DNA from 4 places in the Peribacillus sp. NPDC097295 genome. Region 1 is predicted to be linked to each of the others. Evidence: riboswitches for the same ligand, from Rfam matches in the RefSeq annotation. Region 1 holds a riboswitch; each other region holds the start of a gene.
The links. Region 1 has a riboswitch for S-adenosylmethionine ahead of ACIQXN_RS07300 (methionine biosynthesis PLP-dependent protein). Riboswitches for the same ligand answer to the same signal wherever they lie in the genome.
Positions count from the first base shown of each region.

Region 2: another riboswitch for S-adenosylmethionine. It lies ahead of ACIQXN_RS19400 (Na+/H+ antiporter NhaC family protein); the one in region 1 lies ahead of ACIQXN_RS07300 (methionine biosynthesis PLP-dependent protein).
Region 3: another riboswitch for S-adenosylmethionine. It lies ahead of ACIQXN_RS05390 (methionine ABC transporter ATP-binding protein); the one in region 1 lies ahead of ACIQXN_RS07300 (methionine biosynthesis PLP-dependent protein).
Region 4: another riboswitch for S-adenosylmethionine. It lies ahead of metK (methionine adenosyltransferase); the one in region 1 lies ahead of ACIQXN_RS07300 (methionine biosynthesis PLP-dependent protein).

Region 1 is NZ_JBIWCW010000003.1:204,031-207,178, reverse strand. Features, by position in the region: gene fumC (class II fumarate hydratase) at 84-1,466, opposite strand; SAM riboswitch class I at 1,753-1,867, shown strand; gene ACIQXN_RS07300 (methionine biosynthesis PLP-dependent protein) at 1,952-3,064, shown strand; gene metC (cystathionine beta-lyase) at 3,061-3,148, shown strand, end outside.
Region 2 is NZ_JBIWCW010000020.1:21,866-25,013, reverse strand. Features, by position in the region: gene ACIQXN_RS19405 (alanine/glycine:cation symporter family protein) at 1-288, opposite strand, end outside; gene ACIQXN_RS19400 (Na+/H+ antiporter NhaC family protein) at 548-1,879, opposite strand; SAM riboswitch class I at 2,078-2,181, opposite strand; gene ACIQXN_RS19395 (hypothetical protein) at 2,308-2,427, opposite strand; gene ACIQXN_RS19390 (hypothetical protein) at 2,424-2,579, opposite strand.
Region 3 is NZ_JBIWCW010000002.1:454,834-457,981, reverse strand. Features, by position in the region: gene ACIQXN_RS05395 (methionine ABC transporter permease) at 1-607, opposite strand, end outside; gene ACIQXN_RS05390 (methionine ABC transporter ATP-binding protein) at 600-1,634, opposite strand; SAM riboswitch class I at 1,770-1,881, opposite strand; gene ACIQXN_RS05385 (O-acetylhomoserine aminocarboxypropyltransferase/cysteine synthase family protein) at 1,990-3,148, opposite strand, start outside.
Region 4 is NZ_JBIWCW010000016.1:49,780-52,927, reverse strand. Features, by position in the region: gene ACIQXN_RS18270 (gamma carbonic anhydrase) at 1-337, shown strand, start outside; gene metK (methionine adenosyltransferase) at 451-1,647, opposite strand; SAM riboswitch class I at 1,814-1,976, opposite strand; gene pckA (phosphoenolpyruvate carboxykinase (ATP)) at 2,553-3,148, shown strand, end outside.

The DNA of each region.
Region 1 (3,148 bases):
ATATCTATTCTAAGTATTGGTATATTCTTTCATTTTAACACATTAAAACGCCCTTCCACATGCAAGGAAGGGCGAAAAATCTCTTATTTATTGACCATGTTAGCAGGATCCACCCATGCTTTGAATTCATCTTCCGTCAAGAATTCAAGTTTCAACGCCGCTTCTTTTAAAGTGGAGTTGTCGTTGAATGCAGTTTTTGCGATTTTAGCCGCTTTTTCATAGCCGATATGCGGGTTCAATGCTGTTACGAGCATAAGAGAACGCTCCACATTTTCTTTGATTTGAACTTCATTCGCCGTAATTCCCACTGCACAGTGATCGTTGAAGGAATGAATACCATCCGTCAATAATTTCACCGTTTGCAGGAAGTTGTAAATGATGACCGGTTTGAAAACGTTCAACTCGAAGTTTCCTTGGCTTGCTGCAAAACCGATTGTTGCATCGTTGCCGACAACTTGTGTAGCGATCATTGTTATGGCTTCACATTGTGTCGGGTTCACTTTCCCTGGCATGATGGAGCTACCTGGCTCGTTTTCAGGGATGGCGATCTCACCGATTCCGCTTCTTGGGCCACTCGCTAGCCATCTAACATCATTGGCAATCTTCATTAAATCAGCAGCCAACGCTTTAAGAGCACCATGTGCATAAACAATTTCGTTATGGCTTGTTAAAGCATGGAATTTATTATCCGATGTGACAAATGAATGCCCTGTATCGGCTGCAATTTGTTTAGCCGAAAGTGCCGGGAATTCTTTTTTCGTATTGATTCCAGTCCCTACAGCCGTACCACCCAATGCCAAGTTCAATAATTTTTGGCTGCTCTCTTCGATCATCTCCAAATCTTTATCAAGCATAGCTCTCCAACCGGAAATTTCTTGACCTAGAGTTAGTGGTGTCGCATCTTGAAGATGGGTACGGCCAATTTTCACAACATCCCAGAATTCTTTTTCCTTGGCTGCGAATGTATCACGTAGCACTTTAATCGCCGGTACTAATTTTTCAGCCACTTCCATGTAAGCTGCGATATGCATGGCTGTTGGGAATGTATCATTAGAGCTTTGTGCTTTGTTCACATCATCATTCGGGTGAAGCATTTCAGTTTCACCGTTTTCTTTCAACCATTCGTTCCCTTTGTTAGCGACCACTTCATTCACGTTCATATTACTTTGCGTACCGCTCCCGGTTTGCCAGACCACTAGTGGGAAATGTTCATCAAGCGTACCTTCAAGAATTTCACCACAAATCTTCACGATGGCATCCTTTTTCACTTCGGAAAGATCGCCCAATTCAAAGTTTACTTTAGCTGCCGCTTGTTTTACGTAAGCAAACGCATGAACTAATTCAATCGGCATTTTTTCATAACCAATCTTGAAGTTGTTACGGCTTCTTTCTGTTTGTGCACCCCAATACTTATCGGCAGGAACTTTCACTTCACCCATCGTATCTCGTTCGATTCTGTATTCCATGTCTTCTCCCCCTATGTTCGCACTATCCATTAAGAAACGGTTATGTATATGCAATGAATAATGACTTTTTATATGAATCCCCTCTATATTGTACAAATTTTATTATTTTAAAGCAAAAAAAACAGAACAAATCCGACCTTTTTCTTCAGAAAAATCACTTTAATCAGAATCCCTCCCTCTAATTCTAGATAAAAATCATTCATCTTCTATTTCCTGCAACGATAATGAATGCCCTTGACATAATTTTATATATATAGTAAATTCAAAAGAAATTGAATAATCTAAACTCTTATCGAGAGAGGTAGAGGGAATGGCCCTATGACACCTCAGCAACCTTCATTTGTTTCCAGCCAATGAAAAGGTGCTAATTCCACAAGTTTGTGTAACTTGGAAGATAAGAAGAATGACTCTATCCTACTTATTCAAGTCTTCTTCTTAAAGAAGACTTTTTTTATTTTATTTAAATAAAAGGAGACGTGAAAATTATGTACAAAACAGAAACCTATCTTGCTCAGCTTGGGAACCGCAGTGAAACGGCTACGGGAACGGTCAATCCACCCGTTTACTTCTCGACGGCTTTCCGCCATGAGGGAATTGGTCAATCAACAGGTTTTGATTACACGCGAACAGGAAACCCGACACGTCAGCTTTTGGAGCAATCGATCGCCAAACTTGAACATGGCGATCAAGGATATGCATGTAGCTCGGGAATGGCTGCCATTGCGACCATCCTTTCCTTATTTAAATCAGGGGATGCGTGGATCAGTAGCGAAGATTTATACGGCGGTACATATCGTTTATTAGAGCATGGCTTTAAAAAATGGGGGCTACAATGCGAATATGTCAATACATGTTGCATAGAGGATATCGAAAAAGCGATCACCTCTCAAACAAAGGCCATCTTCATTGAAACTCCCACAAATCCTCTTATGCAACAAACAGACATCGCCGCTGTTTCCGCTCTTGCCAAACAATACAATTTACTTTTGATTGTTGACAACACTTTCTACACACCGATTATCCAACAGCCCCTCTTGCTTGGTGCCGACATCGTGATTCACAGCGCAACAAAATATCTTGGCGGCCATAATGATGTGTTGGCCGGTTTGATTGTGGCAAAAGGTGCTGAATTATGTGAGTCCCTTGCCTTCCACCATAATGGAATGGGCGCAGTATTGAGTCCGTTTGATTCCTGGCTGTTGATGCGCGGGATGAAAACCTTGGCACTAAGAATGGAGCGTCACGAAAAGAATGCCAAGATCATGGTCGATTATTTAATGGAACATGAATGTGTAACGGATGTTCTCTATCCAGGTCGTGGCGGCATGATTTCATTCCGGGTCAATGATGAGGCAGTGGTCAACCCATTTCTACAGTCCCTTTCATTGATTTCATTTGCCGAGAGCCTTGGAGGCGTCGAAAGCTTCATCACGTATCCGGCGACACAGACACATGCCGATATGCCTCTTGAAGTCAGAACGGCAAATGGAGTCTGCAATCGACTCCTTCGATTCTCTGTCGGCATCGAGGACAGCGGAGATTTAATCGAAGACCTGCAGCAGGCATTTTCTCAAGTAAAAAAGGAGGCAATACGATGACAAATCAAGAATTCAGTTTTGAAACCAAATTACTACACAACCAACATAAATTCGATCCAACGACAGGCGGGGTGAGTGTTCCGA
Region 2 (3,148 bases), on a different contig from region 1:
GAAGACAGCTCCTGGACCACCAGTGGTGATTGCTATAGCCACACCTGCTAGGTTTCCCGTTCCTACCCGAGAAGCCGTACTGATACAAAAGGCTTGAAAAGATGATACACCTTTCTTATCTGCTGTTGCCCCTTCCCCTAATAGTCTAATCATTTCCTTTGCCATTCTGAACTGAACGAACTTCGTCCGAACAGAAAAATAAATCCCCATGCCAACTAATAAAATAATAAGTATAGATGACCATAACAAATCATTTGTTTCAGTGATAAACTTTTCTAATATTTCCATTATAAAACGAACCCACCTCTAATTATTTCATTACAATACCTTTAGAGTTCCCTCTTTTACAGAGCAGTAAACACTTGAGAACAAATGTGACTCTAAATATAATATTCAATTATACTATTTTTATATTAACTAAGTAGGAAATTAGTTTTTTCAGAATATTACTATATTCGGTAAAATCAAAATTTTCATTGGTGCTTTTCATTTGTAGTCTTACATCCAAAAAAGCCCTAGAGACGATTCTCTAGGGAAACAATCAAGATTATATTTCCTCTTTTTGATCATTTATACTTTTGATTCCCATTTTTTCAGGCGAAAATCGGGGAAAACCTATCAATATGGCTATGATGCCGCACACTCCAATTAAAACTGGGTAATATGAATAAGTTAGGATACTGATCGGCGAGATATGTGCAACACCTGCTGCTAAAAGCAACTGTGCCCCATATGGCAATAACCCTTGAATACAACAAGCAAAAACATCAAGTAAGCTTGCAGATTTCCGAGGATCGATATCATATTTTTCGGCAATATTTTTTGCGAGTGGACCAGCAATGATGATGGAAATCGTATTATTCGCTGTAGAAAGATTCGTTAAAGCAACCAATCCTGCTATGCTGAACTCTGCACTTTTTTTTGATTTGCTGTTTCTCGTCACAAGATGCAACAGGTAATCAATCCCACCGTTATTTTTGATGACCGAAACCATGCCTGCAATCAGGATGGCTAAGAAGGAGATTTCATACATCCCAGCCATTCCATCGCCGATTTTTTGTATAACTTCCATGATATTATAACTGCCATCCGCCAAACCGATTATTCCAGCAAAGACAATACCCATAGAGAGAACTAGGAACACATTGACTCCTGCCAATGCAGCTACTAGAACACAAAGATAAGGTAGTATCTTTATCCAACTATATGTTTCTTCGGAAATAGTCGCTTGTTTACCCATTGTCATAATCCCAAGGATGATACACGTAATTAGTGCAGCAGGTAGAACAATGAAAAAGTTCACTTTAAATTTATCTTTCATTTTCGTACCCTGCGTACGGACGGCTGCTATTGTCGTATCTGAAATGAAAGATAGATTATCACCGAACATTGAACCACCAATGACAGCAGCCATCGAAAGGGCAATCGATATATCCGTTTGTCCACTAATTCCTACTCCTATTGGTGCTAAAGCTACAATGGTACCCATACTTGTCCCCATGGATAAAGAGATGAAGCAAGCAATAATGAATATGCCCACCATTAGCAGATTTTGAGGAACAACCGAAAGAGCTAGATTCACCGTAGACTCTACAGCTCCCATCCCATTGGCCACTTCCGAAAAAGCACCCGCCAAAAGGAATATAACAACCATTAACATGATATTTGAATCCCCAGCGCCTTTACAAAAAATTTCTACCTTGTGATTGAACGTTTCTTTCCGATTCATTGCCAGTGCCGTAGCTGAGGCAAATGCAATGGCTACAATCACTGGAAAAGTGTAAAAATCTTTTGTAATAACACCCGAACCTATAAATAAAATCAAAAAAACTATAAATGGCGCTAAAGCCCATGGATTCCCTTTGTTGTCTAAACTCATGAAGTACACCTCTTTAATTTTTTTACTATTGAAAAGTTTTTATCAGTAATCTCTAAACGTACCTGCGTCCCCTTTTCTTTATTATAGGCTTGATGATGAACAAGTAACTATTTTAAAAACTTCGGATTCATATCCAAGAAAAGCAAAAGACCTCTTTTGTTATATTACAAGAAGAGGTCTTTTAATCTATAAACACTCTTCTTATCTTTCAGGTCAATGCCTGCTGGATTTGGCACAGCACTCTAGTTAAGTCTGTTGCCGAGACATCTTCGGGCCAGTCCCTCAGTCTCTCTTGATAAGAAGTAAGAAATATTCATTTTTTCAAAGCAAGTATAAGAGTACAGCATTTTTGGAGTTTTCGCAAGGTAAAGGATTAAAGAAATTTACGAAATTTAAATGTACCTTCTCCCGTAGATTGGTCATAATTGCTATGTAATCGAGTCATTCAGAATTCCAAGTTTAATCAATTGATTGACTGATTTTCCGATATAATACTCTTTTGAAATCCCGATTATTCTCTCAATTGCTGGATTCGTGTAAATAGTCACTCCATCCGAATCGGTGATATAAATTTCATCATAAAAATTTCAATGATGGCATCTATTGCACGCTTCATTTTTTCAATTTCACCAAAGTCGTCCATCGCATCTTGCAGATAAGAGGTTTGACAACCAACATGAATACGTTCGCCATTTTCCATTTTCATTACCACAATCAATACATATCGACTTTCACTAAGGTGTGCTGTTACCATTTCTTTAATATCAGTTCCATTAACATTGTTGATATCTTTTCTACGTGGATAAATGGTCTGATTGTGCCTTTATCTGCTCCGCCCTTGTGAAGTTCCCCGTGTATTCGCCCATTCTTCCTTCAAAAGTTCCGTTTGAAATTGTTTGCTTCTTCGCAAGATAACGAACGCCTAGTATTTATCCTCCTTAATCTGTTCGGTCCTTCCTCATCTTCTCGAGTAGACAAGTACTATGACCTCTGCTGACTTCTGATAATTCAGCTGACCATCGCTGGACAGGTTGTCAAGTTGGGCGGTCATCAGATTTCTCCCGGGTAAGAATGCAATCTTTCTCTTCATCTATTTGCTTCATTTACTTTGTACCACCTTAGGCAGTATGGACTTTGTTTTGTTGTGCAAACTCATCCAATGATACCTAGCCTTATATGAAGTTCGTGTTCCTCAGACCGGAGGTTTGCCGCTTGCTTCCTTCAGTTTCCGCGTCACCGTGTACACCCTTGCATTAAGCTAACCATTAC
Region 3 (3,148 bases), on a different contig from region 1:
TTAATATGACAATCGTCGCTACCAAGGTAACGTCGTTGTGATTCCGTTGATAACCGTCTAGATAGGCTAAGTTACCCAACCCGCCTGCTCCGATGACACCGGCCATTGCCGTGTATCCAACCAATGCAATCGATGTGACCGTAATCCCTGAAATGAGTGCAGGCATCGATTCTGGAAGAAGGACTTTAAAAATGATGGTACTTGTTTTGGCCCCCATTGATTTGGCTGCCTCTATGACACCTTTATCAATCTCACGCAGGCCGATTTCAACCAATCGTGCATAAAATGGAGCGGCACCGATAATAAGGGCCGGTAACGCCGCATTCTCTCCAATCATGGAACCGACGATCGATTTGGTGAATGGTATCAATAATACAATCAAAATAAGGAACGGAATGGAGCGGAAAATATTAACGAAAGCACTCAGCACTCCATTAATGCCCCGATTCTCCCACATATTACCCTTACCTGTTAAAAAGAGAAGCAGTCCTAATAGTATGCCTATAAAAAAGGTGGCTACAACCGAGATACTTGTCATATATAGCGTTTCTTTCGTCGCTTCCATAATGTCTTCCCAATCTACATTCGGCAATAATTCTTCAAGCATGAGTAATCACCTCCACGCCTACTTGCTGTGCTTTTATGAATTCGATTGCGCGGAGCATTTCATCTTCTTTGCCATCAAGGTGGATAAACAATGTTCCATATGAACCGCTTCTAGTTTGAGAGATTTTTCCTTGGACGATGTTGACTTCCAACTCGAAATTACGAACCAATTTGGTGATCAACGGGCTTTCTGCATGATCCCCTACAAATGTCAGCTGAATCACTTTTCCAGCTGGATACCGTTCAAACAAATGCTCCATCGTTTCTCTTGTCTCTTCTGGTTCTGTTACCTGTTGGACAAAACGCTTGGTCATTTGTTCTTTCGGATTTCTGAAAACGTCCAAAACAGCTCCTTGCTCCACTACCCGGCCATTTTCCATCACCGCCACCCGATTGCAAATCTTGCGGATGACGTGCATCTCATGTGTAATCAACACAATCGTCAATCCCAGTCGCTGGTTGATGTCCACAAGCAATTCCAGGATAGAATCGGTTGTTTGGGGATCCAAAGCAGATGTCGCTTCATCACACAATAGCACTTTCGGGTTATTGGCAAGGGCCCTGGCTATACCTACCCTTTGTTTTTGACCACCACTAAGCTGTGATGGGTAGGCCTTTTCCCGACCTTCCAGACCGACTAACTTTATCAGTTCATTGACACGTTTCACACGCGCTTGTTTCCCCATTCCTGCAATTTCCAAAGGAAAGGCTATGTTCTCCTGAACGGTCCTTGACCATAAAAGGTTAAAGTGTTGAAAAATCATGCTAATCTCTTGACGAGCCTTTCGAAGCTTAGACCCTTTGATTGTTGACACTTCATTTTCCGCAACGACCACCGATCCTTCAGTAGGCGTTTCCAGGCCATTAAGCATCCGGATAAGCGTGCTTTTCCCCGCTCCACTGTACCCGATGATCCCAAAGATTTCGCCTTTATTTATCTTTAAATTCACACTATTCACAGCATGAATCGTTTCATTGTTTCCTTTTCCTGTTCGAAAAAGCTTACTAACGTTTGACAAAGTAATCATCTATGCTCACCTCTTTATCCAATAAAACCTATGAATTTAGTTAATTTATCTTTGTAGCATCCTACCATTTATGGTTGTAAAGAAATAGAAAAAGCCCTTCTGCATGAGCAGAAAGGCAGGGAAAAGCAGGCCTTCCTCTCATCTCCCAAAGCAAGTACGCTTTGTGTGAATTGGCACCTTTCCAAGGAAATTCCTTGTCGGTTGCCGGGTTTCAACGGGCACATCCCTCCACCTCTCTTGATAAGAGCTATATATGGACTATTCTTTTATCATTAAGTTCACTTTACTATGGTGAAATTCTATCACAGATAAAAAAGGAGTGCAATGGATAATTACTGAGACACTTGGATTGCCATTATACTGTCTTAGAGTTAACCGATACGATATTCGTCGCTTTTTCGATGGCCTGCTCTAAATCCTCGATCAAGTCTACAACATTTTCAATCCCGATTGATAGCCGTACCTGATCTGCACTGACGCCCGCCTGAACCAAACCTACCTCGTTCAATTGTTGGTGGGTAGTACTCGCTGGGTGAATGATTAAGCTTTTTGCATCTCCCACATTGGCAACATGCGACCATAATTCCACTGAATTGATGAGTGTCGCCCCCGCTTCACGTCCACCTTTAATACCAAATGTCACCACAGATCCGGGTCCCTTAGGCATGTATTTATCCGCAAGGGCTTTATCAGGGTGATCATCGTTACCCGGATAAGAAACCCAGGAGACCGCCGGATGGTTTTCCAAGAACTGAATGACTGCCCTCGTATTCAAAAGGTGCTCTTTCATCCTTACATGGAGTGTTTCTAAGCCTAGAGTAAACTGGAATGCACTTTGGGCACTTAACGTCGGTCCCAAATCCCGAAGCAATTGCACACGCGCTTTGGTGATAAAGGCAGCCGGCCCTACCGCTTCGGAGTAGACAAGCCCATCATAACTTGGGTCAGGTTCGGTAAAGCCTGGATAGTTAGGGGAATTCCAGTCGAATTTACCTCCGTCAATAATGACCCCGCCTAAGGTGGTACCGTTGCCCAAGAGCCATTTTGTGGCTGAGTGGATGACGATATCCGCTCCGAAATCTATTGGCCTGCACAGATATGGTGTCGCAAAAGTGTTGTCGATAATCAATGGGACACCGGCCTCATGGGCAATATCCGCCACCGCTTCAATATCTAAAACCCTTAAACTTGGGTTGCCAATTGTTTCAGCGAAAATGGCCTTCGTTCGTGGAGTGATGGCTTGCTTAAAATTTTCCGGGTCATCAGGAGAGACGAATTTCACTTTAATTCCGTATTTAGGAAGAGTATTTTCAAATAAATTATATGTGCCACCATATAATGTAGAAGCCGCAACAATCTCATCTCCCATAGTAGCGATGTTTAGGATGGCAAGTGTTATCGCAGCCATGCCACTTGCCACTGCCAATCCACCAATTCCCCCTTCCAACAGGGCCATTCTTTCTTCAAAAACGCTGACAGTTGGATTGTGAAGCCGAGTATAGATATATCCACTT
Region 4 (3,148 bases), on a different contig from region 1:
TGTCCTTCACCAAAGCCCCAATAACCCATTAATAATCGAAGACGAAGTGACGATTGGCCACCAAGTGATCCTACATAGCTGCAAGATTCGTAAAGGGGCTCTTGTCGGTATGGGCTCCATCATACTGGATGGTGCGGAAATTGGTGAAGGTGCCTTCATCGGTGCAGGTAGCCTTGTTTCCCAAGGAAAAGTGATCCCGCCAAACACGTTAGCGTTCGGACGCCCAGCCAAAGTCGTTCGCGAGATCACTGATGAAGATCGCCGCGATATGGATCGAATCGTCCGGGAATACGCGGAAAAAGGGCAGATCTATAAACAGGCTGAACGGATTAAGTGACCTTCACTAAAATAGGATTCATTGAATTATTCCCTAGGTAAACATATTTAATCCTATTTTACTCCATCAAAAAAGGTGCCTCGCAAAATGCAAGGCACCCTTTTTATTATGGTTTACGCTTGTGCTTGTGTTTTTAAAGCCTCAGCTTTATCCGTGCGCTCCCAAGGCAAGTCAACATCTGTACGGCCGAAGTGACCATATGCAGCTGTTTGTTTGTAGATTGGGCGACGAAGATCAAGCATCTTGATGATACCAGCAGGACGTAAGTCGAAATTCGCTTCCACCAGTTCTACTAATACTTCTTCACTTACTGTTCCCGTGCCGAATGTATCGATTGAAATCGATACAGGCTTAGCCACGCCAATTGCGTATGCTAATTGTACTTCCGCTTTATCAGCTAGGCCGGCAGCCACGATGTTTTTCGCAACGTAACGTGCAGCGTATGCCGCAGAACGGTCAACTTTTGTCGCATCTTTACCAGAGAAAGCACCGCCGCCGTGACGAGCGTATCCGCCGTACGTATCAACGATGATCTTGCGGCCAGTAAGACCTGCATCCCCTTGTGGTCCACCAATTACGAAACGGCCAGTCGGGTTGATGAAGTATTTCGTGTTTTCGTCGATTAAGTCAGCCGGTACAACCGCTTTAATGACATGTTCTTTCAAGTCAGCTTGAATTTGCTCAAGTGTCACTTCAGGGTCATGCTGTGTAGAGATTACGATTGTATCTACACGTACAGGCAGATTATTCTCATCATACTCAACCGTTACCTGCGTTTTACCATCAGGACGCAAATAGCTAAGGGTATCATTCTTGCGGACTTGAGAAAGACGGAAGGAAAGCTTGTGTGCCAATGAAATCGGAAGTGGCATAAGCTCTTCTGTTTCATTACACGCGAATCCGAACATAAGACCTTGGTCCCCTGCGCCGATTGCGTCGATTTCCTCTTCGGACATCGTGCCTTCACGTGCTTCCAGTGCTTTATCAACGCCCGCTGCTATATCAGCAGACTGCTCATCGATCGAGCTTAGTACGGCACATGTCTCGGCATCGAAACCATATTTCGCACGCGTATATCCGATTCCTGCAATCGTATCACGGACAATACGTGAAATATCCACGTAAGCCGATGTTGTAATTTCTCCAGCAACAAGCACAAGACCTGTCGTTACACTTGTTTCACACGCTACACGTGCATTTGCATCCTTAGCAAGGATAGCATCTAAAATGGAATCTGAAATCTGATCACAAATCTTATCCGGATGGCCTTCTGTAACAGATTCAGAAGTAAATAGACGTTTCTTTGACATCTTATTTCCTCCTTGGAAGTTAGTATGTTGTAGGCATAAGCCTGATTTTTACGGAACTCGTTTCCCTTATTAGTTTCAATCATAGACACAGAATTCATGAAAAAAACACAAAAACCTTCCCTGGGTAATGAGGAAAGGTTTAAAAATTCTATCATCTATCCTTTCACTCTTATCGTTCAAGGGTTTTTACCTTGCTCAGGTTAGCACCATCACCACAATTCCTTGAAGAATCATCGCTTTATTTTCGGCGATTGATCTTTGGGCCAAGTTCAATATGGCAGGTTGCTGGGTTTCAAAGGGCCTGTCCCTCCACCAACTCGGGATAAGAGAATCCGTACAATTTTAGATACTATCGCATTTAGCCTGAATTTGTCAATGTTTTTCTAAAAAGAACATTTTCCCCATTGAAAAAATAAAAAAACTTTTTTTATGGCATAGCCGATCTATAAATAGTATTCTTAAAGAGAATAGACTGGAAGGCCAGACCATAGACTATCGGTGGATAACTCGGTCAAAAGCACGAGCACGATTGAAACCATATATTTATCCCTTTTTCCTTTTCATATATGGTCCTTCACTTCGTTTCTTCCTATATAAATGAAAATTTTCGTTAATCCAAGATAGACCCCATTTTTTTACGGCGGCATTCGTTTCTCACAACCAAGATTGACTACCATAAGATTGTCTTCCTGTTGATACAACTTTTCTGTTGACCATCATCCAGGATGACTCACTGCAAGTATATGCCGGCATTAAACACTAGGTTACTCATATAAATAAAAAAATTGATTACTGTGACTAATCTCTAATCATTCACAAAAAACGATTAAATAGTATAGACTATTTAATCTAATGTGTTATACTAATTGTAATATAAAACTTATACAAAGGATGGTATCTCATATATGAATTCTGTTGACGTTAATGAGTTACACCAATTATTAGCAGGGAATAATGTGCAAACTCAGCTCTCAGTTCCTCAATTAGTTGAAAAAGTATTAAGCAGAAATGAAGGCGTTTTAACTTCAACTGGCGCAGTAAAAGCTGAAACTGGCAAATACACGGGCCGTTCACCTAAAGATAAATATATTGTAGAAGAAGCTTCCGTAAAGGACAAAATTGACTGGGGTCCAGTGAACCAGCCGATTTCCGAAGAAGTCTTCAATAAACTATATAGCAAAGTAGTGGACTACCTAAAAGCTAAAGAAGAAATCTTTGTGTTCAAAGGCTTCGCTGGTGCGGACGAATCATCACGCCTTCCCATCCGAGTTGTAAATGAATATGCTTGGCATAACCTTTTTGCTCATACTTTGTTCATCCGTCCGAACGAAGAGGAATTGAGAGGGCACGAAGCAGAATTCACGATCCTTTCAGCACCTAATTTCAAAGCCAATCCAGAAGTCGACGGGACTAAATCCGAAACGTTCATCATGGTCTCATTCGAACGCCGTACGATCCTGATCGGCGGAACCGAATATGCAGGTGAAATGAAAAAATCGAT